DNA from 3 places in the Buttiauxella ferragutiae genome. Region 3 is predicted to be linked to each of the others. Evidence: predicted binding sites of a transcription regulator. Region 3 holds the regulator's gene; each other region holds the start of a gene.

The links. Region 3 encodes LexA, which represses DNA repair genes until DNA is damaged. Its sites were predicted from a motif close to TNCTGTATGTACATACAGNA; they were not measured.
Region 1: a site for LexA is predicted at 1,303-1,322, ahead of sulA (SOS-induced cell division inhibitor SulA). Genes of this name have one in related genera too.
Region 2: a site for LexA is predicted at 3,712-3,731, ahead of MNO13_RS14775 (metal-dependent hydrolase). Genes of this name have one in related genera too.

The regions. Positions count from the first base shown of each region.
Region 1 covers NZ_CP093332.1:3,548,224-3,553,638, forward strand. Annotated here, with positions in the region: gene yccS (YccS family putative transporter) at 1-512, shown strand, start outside; gene MNO13_RS16475 (TfoX/Sxy family DNA transformation protein) at 509-1,123, opposite strand; gene sulA (SOS-induced cell division inhibitor SulA) at 1,344-1,853, shown strand; gene ompA (porin OmpA) at 2,214-3,284, shown strand; gene matP (macrodomain Ter protein MatP) at 3,387-3,836, opposite strand; gene MNO13_RS16495 (AAA family ATPase) at 4,012-5,415, shown strand, end outside.
Region 2 covers NZ_CP093332.1:3,205,891-3,211,305, reverse strand. Annotated here, with positions in the region: gene katE (catalase HPII) at 1-297, opposite strand, end outside; gene cedA (cell division activator CedA) at 444-683, shown strand; gene MNO13_RS14785 (tetratricopeptide repeat protein) at 759-1,445, opposite strand; gene MNO13_RS14780 (L-cystine transporter) at 1,579-2,970, opposite strand; gene MNO13_RS14775 (metal-dependent hydrolase) at 3,104-3,694, opposite strand; gene kduD (2-dehydro-3-deoxy-D-gluconate 5-dehydrogenase KduD) at 3,809-4,570, opposite strand; gene hxpB (hexitol phosphatase HxpB) at 4,725-5,393, opposite strand.
Region 3 covers NZ_CP093332.1:4,965,944-4,971,358, reverse strand. Annotated here, with positions in the region: gene plsB (glycerol-3-phosphate 1-O-acyltransferase PlsB) at 1-1,119, opposite strand, end outside; gene MNO13_RS22860 (diacylglycerol kinase) at 1,246-1,614, shown strand; gene lexA (transcriptional repressor LexA) at 1,723-2,331, shown strand; gene dinF (MATE family efflux transporter DinF) at 2,400-3,734, shown strand; gene MNO13_RS22845 (CsbD family protein) at 4,025-4,234, shown strand; gene zur (zinc uptake transcriptional repressor Zur) at 4,377-4,892, opposite strand; gene MNO13_RS22835 (cupin domain-containing protein) at 5,002-5,415, shown strand, end outside.

The DNA of each region.
Region 1 (5,415 bases), 1.4 Mb from region 3:
TTGTTGAGCGCGCATTTAATGCGAACTGCCGCTATCTGGATGCGATTCTTGAGCAATACCATCAAGGCCGGGATAATCGTGTTGAATATCGAATCGCGCGCCGGGATGCACATAACAAAGATGCAGAACTGGCATCTGTGGTGTCCAACATGTCATCTGAGCCGCGCGTTTCGCGAGAGATGCAAGAGACTGCATTTCGTTTGCTATGCCTAAATCACACATTTAACAGCTATATTTCAGCGTTAGGTGCGCACCGCGAACAACTGACCAACGAAGATATTTTACTGCTGCTTGATGATGCGGTGTGTTATGTCGATGATGCCCTTCATCATTTGCCTGCCGATGAAGCACGGGTGCACAAGGCGCTGCATGGGCTTACTGAGCGTATAACCTCGCTTGAGCCACAGTCGGATAGCAAAGAGCCGTTAGTGCTTCAACAAATTGGCCTGCTGGTTGCGCTGTTACCAGAAATATCACGTCTCCAACAACTTGTGTCGCAGCAACATACTTAACGGGTGTGTCGTTGCGCGTAAAGATGCCCCCACTCGACCAACTCCCGGCGCGTTGCCGCCGGGAGTGCGGCTTCATGAACACCACAAATAGCCCCCGCTAAAGCCAACAAGACTTGTACCCCTAGCCCTTTCTTCAAATGTCTCAGTTTTATCCACGACCGTTTTGCACCATAAGCATGAAGGGTGCGCACGTCAGCAATCCCGACTTCCCACAACATCATTTCCAGGCTGTGAGTTAAATTAGGTAAATCTTTGAGACGTTGTTGCGCCTTCAGGCGAGATTTCTCACGGCGAGCGCTAAACAATGCATCGGTTGAAAGCTGCAACAGCTTTTGCCGATCACGCCACAGTCCTTCATCGACATGATAATAATTGAGCGCAATGGCTCGTCCACGTTTGTTATAAACCAGAGACTCTGACGCTCTTGCAACAAAGTAAACTTCCGATTGTTCGCAGGCACGTAGATACAATTCTCCCTCAGAAACCATGGCAAACACCACATTTTCGACGGTTAAACTATAGCCACCAAATAGCGAGCGATAATTTATATCACCTAATGGCGCTAGATATTCTTTTGATTGATGAATCCTTGCATAAGACCGGCTCTTCATGAATATATCCTTAAATATCAATCCATAACATATCATCACAATGTGTAACTGCATCCAGTAATATGAAAATAGGTAACATGATGAGCGACGGCAATCACATTCTTACTTTCCGCAGATTTACATGTCGAAATTGCGATATGCTTTCCGAAATTTAGATTGATCTTTGTCCGAACTGGCATTACTGTATATTCATACAGTAACCCATCAGGCGGGATTAACTATGCAATCACATAACGTTCTAACTCACGTTGCCACTGTTCCAGGTTCTGCGTCTTCATTGGCTCAGTCATCAGCAGGTAACAACATTAAAGGGTTGATCAGTGAAGTGATCTACAGCGAAGATCAGCCCTGGATTACACAGTTAGTGTTGCTGCCCTTGCTGCAACAGCTTGGTCAGCAATCTCGCTGGCAGTTGTGGTTAACGCCACAACAGAAATTGAGTCGTCAGTGGGTGCAGTCAGCTGGTCTTCCGCTGACAAAAGTGATGCAGGTAAGCCAGTTAGATCCACTTTTTACCGTAGATGCTATGGTAAAAGCATTGCAGACAGGAAATTACAGTGTTGTTATTGGTTGGTTACCGGAAGAATTGACCGACGAAGAGCATTTTCAGCTATCATCTGCAGCTGAAATGGGTAAGGCAATTGGCTTTATTATGCGTCCAACTCGTACCTCAAAAACAGGATGTCGACCACGAAGTGGTCTAAAAATTCATTCTAGTTTGTATCATTAAGTAAATTTAAGAGAAATCCTGGAACTTTTTCTTCTCTGCTGACAATTCATTGTGAATTATGAAGAATCCCCGCTGCAAGCCGCTCCAGGCGGCATTCCGCCAGTTTTAAGAAGCCTATTTTTCGCGCAAAGTTGTTAAAAAGTGTGTACTCAAATCGTTTTTTTTCATATGCCTGAGGGACTTCACACTTGTAAGTTTTCAACTACGTTGTAGACTTTAGCTCGCCAGGGTTGCTCTTCCATAACACCGATTGATCGGTAGAGTAACAAGTGAGCATAAACTCGGGCGAAGGATTTAACCCTGGGCTTTAGAGCGATTTTAAAGCTCATGGCCTTTTTGGATGATAATGAGGCGCAAAAAATGAAAAAGACAGCTATCGCGATTGCAGTGGCACTGGCTGGCTTCGCTACCGTAGCGCAGGCCGCACCGAAAGATAACACCTGGTATGCAGGTGGTAAGTTGGGTTGGTCCCAGTTCCACGACACCGGTTTCTACGGAAACGGTTTCCAGAACAACAATGGCCCAACTCACAGCAGCCAACTGGGTGCTGGTGCATTCGGTGGTTACCAGGTTAACCCGTACGTTGGTTTCGAAATGGGTTACGACTGGTTAGGTCGTATGCCTTACAAGGGCAGCGTTGATAACGGTGCTTTCAAAGCGCAAGGCGTTCAACTGGCTGCTAAACTGAGCTACCCAATCAACGACGATCTGGATATCTACACTCGTCTGGGTGGTATGGTATGGCGTGCAGACGCTAAAGGTAACTACGCTTCTACTGGCGTTACCCGCAGCGAACACGACACTGGCGTTTCCCCGCTGGCAGCAGTTGGTCTTGAGTACGCAATCACCCGTGATATCGCAACTCGCCTGGATTACCAGTGGGTTAGCAACATCGGTGATGCGCAAACCGTTGGTACTCGTCCAGACAACGGCATGCTGAGCCTGGGTGTTTCTTACCGTTTCGGCCAGTATGATGCAGCTCCAGTTGTAGCTCCGGCTCCAGCTCCAGCTCCAGAAGTACAGACTAAGCACTTCACTCTGAAGTCTGATGTTCTGTTCAACTTCAACAAAGCAACTCTGAAACCAGAAGGTCAGCAGGCACTGGATCAACTGTATACTCAGTTGAGCAACCTCGACCCGAAAGATGGTTCTGTTGTAGTTCTGGGCTTCACCGACCGTATCGGTTCAGACCAGTACAACCAGAAACTGTCTGACAAACGTGCACAGTCTGTTGTTGATTACCTGATCTCTAAAGGTATCCCAGCTAACAAGATCTCCCCACGCGGTATGGGCGAATCTAACCCAGTTACTGGCAGCACCTGTGATAACGTAGCTCCTAAAGCTAAACTGATTGATTGCCTGGCTCCAGATCGTCGCGTAGAGATCGAAGTTAAAGGTATCAAAGACGTTGTAACTCAGCCTGCGGCATAAGTTACCGTTATAAAAAAACCCCGCTTCGGCGGGGTTTTTTGTTTTTAATGTTCTGGAACAGAAAAGCAAAATGAATCACTGCATCAACTCAACTGCGCTCTATTATTTGCCGAGCATTGCCTGAAGATCTTGTTTCAAAGAAGACATCTGATTGGCGTATTGTTCTTTACGCTCAGCATCTTCAATCAATTGCACAATAGTTTCTGAGAGAGTGCACCCTCGCCGATGAGCAAGCCCTGCTAACCGCTGCCAGACCAGATACTCAAGGTCGATGGACTTTTTACGCGTATGTTGATGTTCGGCATTAAAGTGCCGTTTACGACGTGCGCGGATAGTTTGTTTCATGCGGTTGCGGAGTTCTGGATTCATATGCTGCTCTATCCAGCTCAACACGTGCACAGGCTCATTTTCTAAGCGTAGCAGTTCATCAACGGCTTCTTTCGCAGCACTCGCCTCGATATAACGCGTGATAAGCTCGCCTTCACGGTGTTTTTTAACCAGATACTTCCACTTCCAGCCGCTCTCGAGATTTTCCAACTGTTGATATTTCATTGTTGTCTCAGTGTGACCGTGTAACTCATTTCAGAATAACAGTTTTTTTTATTTTCGCTTACCTGAAAAATGAAAGCTGTGAGCTAAGTAAACTTGCCGCTCCGCATAAACCGTGTGCTGCTTCGCCTATTCTTGTATAATCGCGCCTTTGACATCTAATTAATAAATAGCGACTTTGACGACTAATCGACTTGAATGGCGTGCTCTTGTACCTGATACCGAAAGTTATCAGGAAATTTTCGCACAGCCTTATGATTCCGAAACTGCCCCTTTCTCCGCTGTGCAACCTCGTCTGACTTATGGACTGATGCAGCTCAGCCAACCGGTAGCCTCGGCCGATCTGATGCTGGTAAAAGCCGCTGAAGAAGCCGAATACCTTAATCTTATTGCTAACGCAGCGCGCGAATGCTGGTCTCCGGATGTCACACTGACCGGCGGACATTATCTGATCGAAGGCTCGCGTATCACGTTACGCCCGGCTGAATCTGCTGAAGACAATTTTGCTGGTCAATCCGAGGTCGTCGTAGCTGACTGGATTGAAGCTGAGCAATTATTTGGCTGTGTTCGCCAGTTTGCCGGGGAAATCACACTGACTCCGGGTTTAGTTCACCAGGCAAACGGTGGCATTCTGGTGCTGTCGTTGCGTAGTGTGTTAGCACAACCGTTGCTATGGCTACGTCTGAAGCAGATGGTCATTCAGGGCCGCTTTGACTGGATTTCACCTGACGAAACACGGCCGTTGCCTGTTAGCATCCCGTCGTTACCCTTGAGCCTGAAATTGGTCCTGGTGGGTGAACGTGAATCTCTGGCTGACTTCCAGGATATGGAACCAGAGCTGGCGACCTGCGCAATCTACAGCGAATTTGAAGAAAACCTGCAAATTACTTCCGCCGATGATATGGCATTGTGGTGTCAGTGGATTTACGCCGTTGCGAAATCTAAATCGCTACCCGCACCTGCTACGGATGCCTGGACTACATTTATCCGTGAAGCTGTACGCTACACGGGTGACCAGGAAACACTGCCGCTATGTCCATCGTGGATAGGCCGCCAACTGCGCGAAGTCGCCTCATTTACTGAAGACGAAACCTTCGGCGCAGCTGAACTGACACAAATGCTGGCGCAGCGTGAATGGCGTGAAGGTTATCTGGCTGAGCGCATGCAGGATGAAATTCTGCTTGAGCAAATCCTGATTGAAACCGAAGGTGAGATGGTTGGCCAAATTAACGCATTGTCAGTGATAGAATTCCCGGGTCATCCACGCGCATTCGGTGAGCCTTCTCGAATTAGTTGCGTCGTTCATGTGGGTGATGGTGAATTCACTGACGTTGAGCGCAAAGCGGAATTGGGTGGCAATATTCATGCGAAAGGCATGATGATCATGCAGGCATTTTTGATGTCTGAATTGCAGCTCGATCAGCAAATCCCCTTCTCTGCATCTCTGACTTTTGAACAGTCATATAGTGAAGTTGATGGTGACAGCGCCTCAATGGCGGAACTGTGCGCATTAATCAGTGCGCTGGCGAATGTGCCAATTTATCAGCACATCGCAGTAACCGGTTCAGTCGACCAGTTCGGG
Region 2 (5,415 bases), 1.8 Mb from region 3:
GCGCGTACCGGCACGCAGTGAGTTTTGGTCATCGGCAATGCGCACACCTTGATTGGTGGTAAGCGGGAAGTTTTCTCCATCTTTGCGATGTACATCGAGGGATTTCAGTTTTTCGTTGGAGGTATCCGGGCTTTTATAACTTCCTGCAGCGGTAGGTTGCGCTCCTGGTGAACTGGGGTCGGTGGAAGGGCGGTGAGAACCATCTTCAGGTGCCAGAGAATCCATACCAGGCTTTGATTCATTGGCGTCATGTATTGGTGCACTGTGAGTTAAAGGATGTTTATTGTGCGTCGACATTGAATATTACCCCTTTAGTTAAAGCTGTTTTGTCGGGCAAAACAGCTTTAACTATAGAACAAGGTCATCTCAACGCGAGACGTGGAGGGGCGTTCTCCGTTATCATAGCGAAGTTACTCCTCAATTTAGTTTTGATTCCATTGCCTATGAAACCTTTGCGCCAACCGAATACTCGCCCTGTTCTTACGTATCAACCACGCGTTGAACCCGTACCACCGGCTCATGCGTGGCGAGTTGAAGGATTTAAAGACGTGTGGATGCTGCGTAATCGCTATGTGGCTTTTGTGCTGGTGGGAGATGCGTTCCGTCAGTCGCCGCCATTTACATTACCAGAGTCAGCGCAGCGTTGGGCGATGCAGGTAAGAAGTGAGAATGATGTAGGCTGATCTATCCTTCATCCTTCAAGTTGCAGGGGTGTTGGCTGCAACTCGAATGCTAACGGGTATCGAATGACGGCGGTTTTACCCGCCGTTACTGATTTCTTCAAACTCTTCGCAGCCGGTATCAAACCCTTCCGTGCAACTGACGTTCAGCCAATGCAATGCTTTCTGTTTATTGGTCGCGATAAAGCCTTTTTCACCATTTAAAAACAGCATTCCTGCCCAGTATTCGGCATAACCCGTGCGGGAAAGTGCCGAGCTGCGCTTGAACCAGAATGCCGCTTTGTCATCGTCTTGCACCACACCCACGCCATTTGCGTACAGCATGCCGTAAAACATTTGGGCATCGACCGCTGAGTCACTCTCAATGTCCTGTGAGGCGCTTTCCAGTAACTGCATGGCTTTCGAATAATCGGGCTTGCCCGCCTGGGTGTTCACCAGAATACGTGCCAGAACCACGCTTCCTGGTTTACTGCCGTGGGCGACGGCCTGTTCGGCTAACGATTTTGCCTGCTGGTAATCGCCATTTGCAGGATCATGGATTTTGAGTTGGGCCAGCAGAGCCATAGCATCGGCGTCACCCTGGGCCGCTGATTTTGCCGCCCAGCTTTCCGCTTGCTGATATTCGCCCGCACTGAAAAGGGTATCGGCAAGGTAAAACTGGGCGCGGCTGTCACCTTCCTGCGCATGTTGCAGGTAGGGGCTGTCCGGTGTTTCAGCCCACGCCGATGAGAGACACAACAGCAATAAAAAATAGAGTCGTTTCATAGAGAGAAGGGGTCCGTAGGAGACAATTTTATTTTGGCACCCTTTTGGGGCGCTCTATTTTATCAATAAAAAACGGCTCCCTTTTCAAGGAGCCGTTGTATTGTCGCAGATTCTACGGTGGTTTAGCTACTGCTTAGCGATGTGCCAGTTCGGCTTCTTCGTCGCTATTGAGTATTTCTTTATCGGTTTGTTTCATCAACTGGCTGGTGATGGTACCTGCCGTCATGGAACCGCTGACGTTCAGCGCGGTACGGCCCATGTCGATAAGCGGTTCAACCGAAATCAGCAATGCCACCAGCGTGACCGGCAAGCCCATGGCTGGCAGGACAATCAGGGCAGCGAATGTTGCACCACCACCGACACCCGCAACGCCTGCGGAGCTTACGGTGACAATCCCGACCAGTGTGGCAATCCAGACTGGATCCAATGGGTTGATACCGACGGTTGGCGCGACCATCACGGCCAGCATCGCTGGATACAGACCCGCACAACCGTTCTGACCGATGGTGGCCCCAAACGACGCGGCAAAGCTGGCGATGGACTCAGGCACACCCAGACGGCGAGTTTGAGCTTCAACGTTCAATGGAATACTGGCTGCACTGGAGCGGCTGGTGAAGGCAAAGGTCAGCACAGGCCAGACTTTGCGGAAGTATTTCAGCGGGCTCACACCGTTGACAGCCAACAGAACCGCGTGCACGCCGAACATAATTGCCAGACCGAGGTAAGAGGCCACCACGAAACTACCGAGTTTGATGATGTCTTGCAGGTTTGAACCAGCAACAACTTTGGTCATCAGCGCAAGAACACCGTACGGCGTCAGTTGCATGACCAGACGCACCAGTTTCATGACCCAGCTTTGCAGCGTGTCAATCGCAACCAGAACACGCTCGCCTTTTGGCGCATCGTCTTTCAGTAGTTTAAGAGCTGCTACACCGAGGAACGCGGCGAAAATCACCACGCTGATGATAGACGTTGGGTTAGCCCCTGTCAGGTCAGCAAACGGGTTCTTCGGCACGAATGACAGAATCAGTTGCGGTACGCTGAGGTCAGCCACTTTACCCACATAAGTGGTTTCGATTGCGCTCAGACGAGCGGTTTCAGCGGTGCCTTGCACCAGGCCTTCAGCCGTCAAACCAAACAAGTTGGTGACCAGCACGCCGACCAGCGCTGAAATCAGCGTGGTAAACAGCAATGTCCCGATGGTCAGAACGCTGATTTTGCCCAGAGAAGAGGCGTTATGCAGACGTGCCACCGCGCTCAGGATAGAGGCAAATACCAGCGGCATGACGATCATTTGCAGTAATTGAACATAGCCGTTACCGACAACGTTAAACCACTGAATAGACTGTTTCAGTACCGGACTGTCTTCGCCATAAATGGTGTGTAATGCAAGGCCAAAGACCACACCGATCACCAGACCAAGCAGTACTTTTTTTGCCAGACTCCACTGTTTGTGGCGAGTTTGTGCCAGCAACAGCAATAGAATAACGAACACGATAACGTTCGCTATGAGTGGAAAATTCATCCCCGTATCTCCTGAGTATATTTTAAACAGATGGACTGATTGCCACCTTTATTCTGTAAAGCGTACCAGAACCCTGGAGTTACTCTTATATTCAAAAGGAATTGATTATTACAATTCGAGCTATTTCGTTTAATTATTGTTCCAGGTGGTTATTTAAAAAACTATTAAAGGTCATTTGCAGCGAAATTATCATGTGCGATGACCAGCGCACCGCGCTGTTATCGGGCACACTTTGCGGCATCCACACGGCCAGACCAAACAACACCATGCACAAGGCACGTTCCAGTTGATTACCTTTTTGCGGCCTGATGATGGGAAAGCGAAAGCGCCAACGGCAGGGCCAAAGGAGTGGGACACCCGCAGGAGTGAGCATATCTGCCAAAATATGGCTTAAGTAACCCAACACCATGCCTTGAAGGGCATCGGCGGGAATCACCCAACTTTCGGGGACTTTGAGATAGAACAGTGCAAGGCTTGCGAAGACGGCAAATAAGCTGTGGGTAAAGCCCCGATGGCCGCAGGCGCGGGCAATGGGTTTGGAAAACCACGGCAAGCGTTGACCGAGAAATGACTTTGGGTGGTCAATATCAGGCAGCAAACAGGTCAGGATGGCTGAAGGCACAATATGCCACCAGTCTCCTTGAGCAAGCACAGGCGTGAGTTCGGCGTTTTTAGCGAATACTGCACAGGCAATGGAAAAAAGAAGGTGACCTTCCGCCGTCATGATACTACCCGGATGAAAACTGTCGATTCATACAGTATAGGGTTTTTATACAGTAGACGGAAGAGGTGACGGCGTAACATTTTGCAACCGCCGGATTCCCCGGCGGCGTGTTGTTTAGCGGGCTAACCAGCCTCCGTCGACGGCAATGGTGTAACCGTTGACATAATCGGAAGCACTGGAGGCAAGAAACACCACCGGGCCTTGCAGATCGGCAGGAACACCCCAACGACCCGCGGGAATTCGCTCGAGGATTTCATGGCTGCGGACTTCATCATCACGCAGTTGTTGAGTGTTGTTGGTTGCCATGTATCCCGGCGCGATCGCGTTGACATTGATATTATGTTGCGCCCATTCATTTGCCAGCAGGCGCGTTATGCCAAGCACGGCACTTTTAGATGCGGTGTAAGACGGGACTCTGATACCGCCCTGGAAGGACAACATGGAGGCGATATTAATAATCTTGCCGCCAGTGCCTTGTTTAATGAACTGTTTTGCCACCGCCTGAGAGAGAAAGAATACTGATTTAATGTTCAGGTTCATTACGTCGTCCCAGTTTTTCTCGCTAAATTCCAGCGCATCTTCCCGGCGAATGGTGCCTGCGTTATTTACAAGGATATCTATTTTCCCCATTCCTGCCACGGCCTGCGCAATGATGTCAGGGATCGCGTCTTGTTGGCTTAAATCTGCCTGGATGGCGAGAAAACGGCGATCCAAATCTCGCACTTTTTGCGCCGTTTCATGCGGGATTTTGCGGTTTACGCTGACGATGTCACAACCAGCCTCGGCAAGGCCAATCGCCATTCCCTGACCCAGTCCTGTATCGCATCCCGTGACAACAGCGACTTTGCCTTGCAGATTAAAAGCATCGAGAATCATAGTTACTCCGGTATCCGGAAAAGCGCATTTGCGCGTGTCTGTAAAGAGTAGATACGGGAGGGGGGAAACTCAAATATTTTTGAAATACTGTTTTAAAAAATTAGATGTCGGTATGGTTTTGAGAATGATGCGGGGAGCCCCGCATCATAATAAATTAGCCAATCAGGTGTTCGGCGCGTAATTCACTCAGCGAAGACAACTTCACATTTGCCAGGCACCAGCGCACGTCGTCACGGTTTTCTTCTGCGGGAACCACAATAGAACGCATGCGTGCGGCTTTGGTGGCAACCATGCCATTCACGGAGTCTTCAAGTGTCACACAGGCGAGCGGGTCAACAGCCAATTTAGCAGCGGCATCCAGATAAACCTGCGGATGGGGCTTGCTGTAAGGCAGATGTTCTGCCGAGGCGATGGCATCAAACTGGGAACGTAAGTCGAACATTTCCAGTACACGCTCAAGCATATGCGCAGGTGAAGCAGACGCTAAACCCACTTTCAGACCTTGCGCTTTACATAAAGCGACAGCTTCACGCACACCAGGCAAAATCGGACGCGTCTCTTCAATCAGGGCAATGGCGCGAGTAATCACGCGGTTTGTCACTTCTTCACGAGATGGGCCGTTCCACGGTTGTTTGGCAAACCACAGGTCAACAACCAGGTCGATACGCAAACCCAGCGTGTCAGGGAGTTCAGAGCGGCGGGAAATATCCACACCAACGCTAGCCAACACTTCCAGCTCGGCTTTGTCCCATAATGGTTCAGAATCAATCAGTAAACCGTCCATATCAAAAATCGCAGCTAAAATTTGGCGAGTCACAGCCATGTTTCGACTCCTGTCGGTGTGC
Region 3 (5,415 bases):
CAGCTCGCCCAGATATTCACGGAACACGGTGGAGTAGAGTTTGCTGCCTTTAAAGGTACGGCGGATAAAGAACGCACCGAGGCGGCGGAAAATCGGGCCGGCTGGCCAGAAGTTCAGGTTGATACCCGCTGCGATGTGCGGAGGAACCAGTCCCTGGTGATAAAGCACGTAGGACAACAGCATGTAGTCCATGTGGCTGCGATGGCAGGGCACATAGACAATCTCGTGGCCGTCATGAGCCAGTTGGCGCACGCGTTCAGCGTTATGAACGTTGATGCCCTGGTACAAACGGTTCCACGTCAGACCTAACACGCGGTCAGTCAAACGCACGGCTTCATACGAGAAGTTAGCGGCAATCTCTTCCATCAAAGCAACAGCATTCTGCTGGGCTTTTTCATGGGAGATTTTCTTGCTGCGCGCTTCATCTTCTACTGCACGAGCAATAGCTTTTGAGGCCAGTAGCTTATTGAACAGATCCTGGCGTACCGGCAGACGCGGGCCGACAGTCGCTAAACGCTGGCGAGCAAAGTGCATACGCGCTACGCGAGCCAGTTTTTGGGCGATTTTTTTGTCTGTACCGTGGTCGGTTGCCATCTGGCGCAGCGAAACCGGAGCGGAGAAACGCACAAAGCTGTCGCGCCCAAGCCAGGAAACAGCGAAAAATTTCTGGACGCCGTTCAGCATCTTTAATGGCGGATTCACTTCGCCTTTTTCGCGCCCAGGGGAGCGGCCAAACATCACCGATACTGGCACCATCTGCACATCCAGATTTGGATTGCTGCGGTGTAAGTCGAGGTAATCGTGGAACAGTTTGATCGACTCTTCTTTTGGCGTGTAATAAGTGAAAACACGCGGGCCGCCATGGATAAAGACATAGCGCGGCAATACCGCACCGTCGATTTCTAACGGCTCGAGAGGGTCGGGCAAGTTATGCGCGAGACATTGTGCGCGCAGCGTTAATAAGTCCGCCTTGGAGTTATACGGCAGGACATACATAATCGGGCGTGTGGGATCTAAGCCCAGTTCGGCTTGTGGATCTGCCGGAATGGACTTGCTCTTTACCAGAACGCCTAATGGTAAATTAAGTAATTTGTAGTAGATTCTTGGCCAGCCTGACATAAACGATGTAAAGCCTCAGGTTAATGATGCAAATTCGCCGCAAGAATATCAGAATCTGGCTCAGATTTCTGTGGCGTTGCAATATAGATAAGCATTGACCCAAATAATTTGAAAAGGTTTCCCAAAATGGCGAGCAGTACCACTGGACTTACCCGTATCATCAAAGCCGCAGGCTACTCATGGAAAGGGCTCAAAGCAGCCTGGATTAACGAAGCGGCTTTCCGCCAGGAAGGGGTTAGCGCGCTCATCGCCATCGCCATCGCTTGCTGGTTAGATGTTGACCCTATCACCCGTATTTTACTGATTGGTTCTGTTGTGCTGGTCATGATTGTCGAAATTCTCAATAGCGCTATCGAGGCGCTTGTTGACCGTGTTGGTACCGATTACCACGAGCTTTCAGGACGAGCCAAGGACATGGGGTCTGCTGCCGTATTAATCGCCATTATCCTCGCAGTTATTACCTGGGTCACACTGCTTTGGCCGCATTTGCGATGATCTTTCCAGAATAGTTAAGTCCCTGGTTTTTTGCTCAATTTGTGGTTCCAAAATCGCCTTTGACTGTATATACTCACAGCATAACTGTATAAACACCCAGGGGGCGGAATGAAAGCGTTAACTACCAGGCAGCAAGAGGTGTTTGATCTTATTCGGGATCATATCAGCCAGACCGGCATGCCACCGACTCGTGCCGAGATTGCTCAACGTCTGGGGTTCCGTTCTCCGAACGCCGCTGAAGAGCACCTGAAAGCACTTGCCCGTAAAGGCGTCATTGAGATTATCTCTGGTGCGTCGCGCGGTATCCGCTTGCTGGTGGAAGAAGTTACCGGTATTCCGCTGGTTGGGCGTGTTGCTGCGGGGGAACCACTCCTTGCACAACAGCACATCGAAGGCCATTACCAGGTTGACCCATCACTGTTTAAACCAAATGCCGATTTCCTGTTGCGCGTTAGCGGGATGTCTATGAAAGACATCGGTATTATGGACGGCGACCTGCTTGCAGTTCATAAAACTCAGGATGTGCGTAACGGCCAGGTTGTGGTGGCGCGTATTGACGACGAAGTGACTGTTAAGCGCTTAAAGCAGCAGGGTAATACCGTTCATCTTCTGCCTGAAAATAGCGAATTTGAACCTATTGTGGTTGACCTGCGCGAACATAGCTTCTCTATTGAAGGGTTGGCGGTTGGGGTAATTCGCAACGGCGACTGGCTGTAAACTTCTCCAGATGATGCGCTTTAATGCGCATCATCGTCTTAATTCTCTTATCTCTTCCTGGATTGGCCATGCGATTTTTCTCGACGGCTGACAGAGCTCTCTGGCGCCTCGCCTTACCCATGATTTTTTCCAACATCACCGTGCCTTTACTGGGCCTTGTTGATACCGCGGTAATTGGTCATTTGGATAGCCCTGTTTATCTTGGCGGTGTCGCTATTGGTGCGACGGCAACCAGCTTCTTATTTATGCTGTTGCTGTTTTTGCGCATGAGCACCACCGGTTTAACTGCCCAGGCATTTGGTGCCAATAATCCCTCTGCTTTAGCGCGTGCACTGGTTCAGCCCTTGCTATTGGCGTTAGGAGCAGGGGTGGCGATCGTCTTACTGCGTGAACCGCTGATATCCCTGGCCTTGCATATCGTCGGCGGCAATGAAGATGTTTTGTTGCAGGCCCGGCGATTCCTTGAAATACGTTGGCTTAGTGCGCCAGCCTCGCTTGCCAACCTGGTCTTGTTGGGCTGGTTGTTAGGCGTTCAGTATGCGCGTGCGCCAGTTATCTTGCTGGTTGTCGGAAACGTACTGAATATCGTGCTGGATGTGTGGCTGGTTATGGGGCTACACATGGATGTTCAGGGCGCGGCACTCGCCACCGTCACCGCAGAATATGCGACGTTTATCATTGGTTTGCTGATGGTGAAAAAGGTCATGGGTTTGCGCGGAATCAGCTTTGAGATGCTCAAAGAGTCCTGGCGCGGGAATGTGCGGCGTCTGCTGGCACTCAATCGCGACATCATGCTGCGCTCGCTGTTGCTACAGGTCTGTTTCGCCTCAGTCACTATCTTTGGCGCGCGGTTAGGTAGCGAAATCGTCGCGGTTAACGCCGTGTTGATGACGCTATTAACCTTCACCGCCTATGCGCTCGATGGGTTCGCCTATGCCGTTGAAGCCCATTCCGGGCAGGCGTTTGGCGCTAAAAACCGTGGTCAATTGCTCGAAGTATGGGGCGCTGCATGTCGCCAGGCGGGCTTAGTCGCTCTTATGTTCGCCGCTGTGTATGCGCTGTTTGGTGAGCACATTGTTTCGCTTCTTACCTCTATCCCTGAATTGCAGCTACAGGCAGACCGCTACTTGCACTGGCAGATTGTTTTGCCCGTTGTTGGTGTCTGGTGTTATTTGCTGGACGGCATGTTTATTGGCGCAACGCGAGGTACGGAAATGCGCAACAGCATGGCGGTTGCGGCATTGGGATTTGGGCTGACGTTGCTCACCGTGCCTTATCTGGGAAATCATGGTCTGTGGTTATCCGTGGCTGTGTTCCTGGCTTTGCGCGGACTGTCTTTGGGATGGATTTGGCGTCGCCATTGGCGGGATAACAGCTGGTTTCCGGCTGGAACTCCTGGTTAGTTACAGCTCATAGTTAGTTACAACTCATAGTTAGTTACAACTCATAGTTAGTTACAACTTCTGACGCGCTTTTAATCGCACTCCAGTATGCTGATTTGCCACTTGATTTTGGGGCAAGTCAGCATCATTTCTGTTACTTCTGTGGTTCAATGTTCTTAGTTTTCCCCTCACAGCCATATCCTTGACTACAATTATTTCCACGTCCAGCAGATAGTGAGTGTCAGCCAAACGGCAGCACCTGGGCGTTGTTAACTATTAGCAGTTCTTAACCGAACGATGAGGATATTATTATGAATAAAGACGAAATCGGCGGTAACTGGAAACAGTTCAAAGGCACAGTAAAAGAGAAATGGGGCAAACTGACAGACGATGACATGACCGTCATCGAAGGGAAACGCGATCAGCTTGTCGGTAAAATTCAGGAACGCTATGGATATGCGAAAGATCAGGCAGAGAACGAAGTCGTTGATTGGGAAAAACGTAACGATTACCGCTGGTAATCTCATCCCTCATATGTGTTAACTCTCATAGGCTAACCTGCCCTGGTACATGGATGTACCGATCCCCTCCATACTTCAAGCTACATCTTTTGGCTGCATTCACTTACCGCTTCAATGCAACTCGAATTATTTCGGGTTCAGGCTAGCGTGACTTCTTCTTACTCTGAATGGTGTGGTCATGCCCGCATTCTTCCGGGTGGCTACAGGCTTCAACTTCCGCACACGCGCTGCATAAACCATGCGCCTCAATGACATTGTGGTGTAGAGCAAATCCTGACTGGGCAGCCAGTTGATTCATAATATCTTCCACACCTTCCGCGCTATGCTCCTTCACCGCGCCACACCTGTCGCAAATCAACATCGCTGATGAGTGAGTCGGCTGATCAATCAGATGGCACAAAACATAGCTGTTGGTTGACTCGACGCGATGGACAAAGCCTTGTTCGAGAAGAAAATCGAGCGCACGATACACCGTCGGGGGTTTAGCTTGCGGTTCACTGGCGCGAAGTAAATCCAGCAAATCATAAGCGCTGATTGCACCCGCTTGCTGCGTCAATAAACGCAACACTTCCAGGCGTTGTGGTGTCAGGCGCACATTACGCTGTTCGCATAGTTTTTCAGCCTGCGCTAACACGTTTTGTGAAGTCGTGATGTCCATCAGCATTCCCCTGTAGATTAGCCCTACACTCTATCACAACGCGCAATAAACGCCGAGTGGTGCGCCATGCTGGCCACAGCCTTTTGAGATGACTATCCCGGAGTTTGCTATGAATAAACCTGATTGCATTCGTCACTGGAAAGAACTGGAAGGTGAAGATGACTCAACTTATCCAGACAGTGCTGAACTATTTTCCATTGGCGCGCCATTGGCTCGCAAACTTGGGCTAACACGCCTGGGGATTCACCACGAGCGCCTGCTCCCTGGCCGCCGGACGTCCTATCCGCATGCGGAAAGTAGCGAGGAAGAGTTTGCTTATGTTCTGGAAGGGCATCCACAGGTGTGGATTAACGGCCACCTTTACTCACTTGAACCGGGTGATAGTGTTGGTTTCCCGGCCGGGACGGGCGTCTGCCATACCTTCATCAACAACACCGAGCATGAAGTCCGGTTGCTGATTGTGGGTGAGGCCAACAAAGCCGAAAACCGAATTTATTACCCGCTAAACGCGAGCTATGCCGCA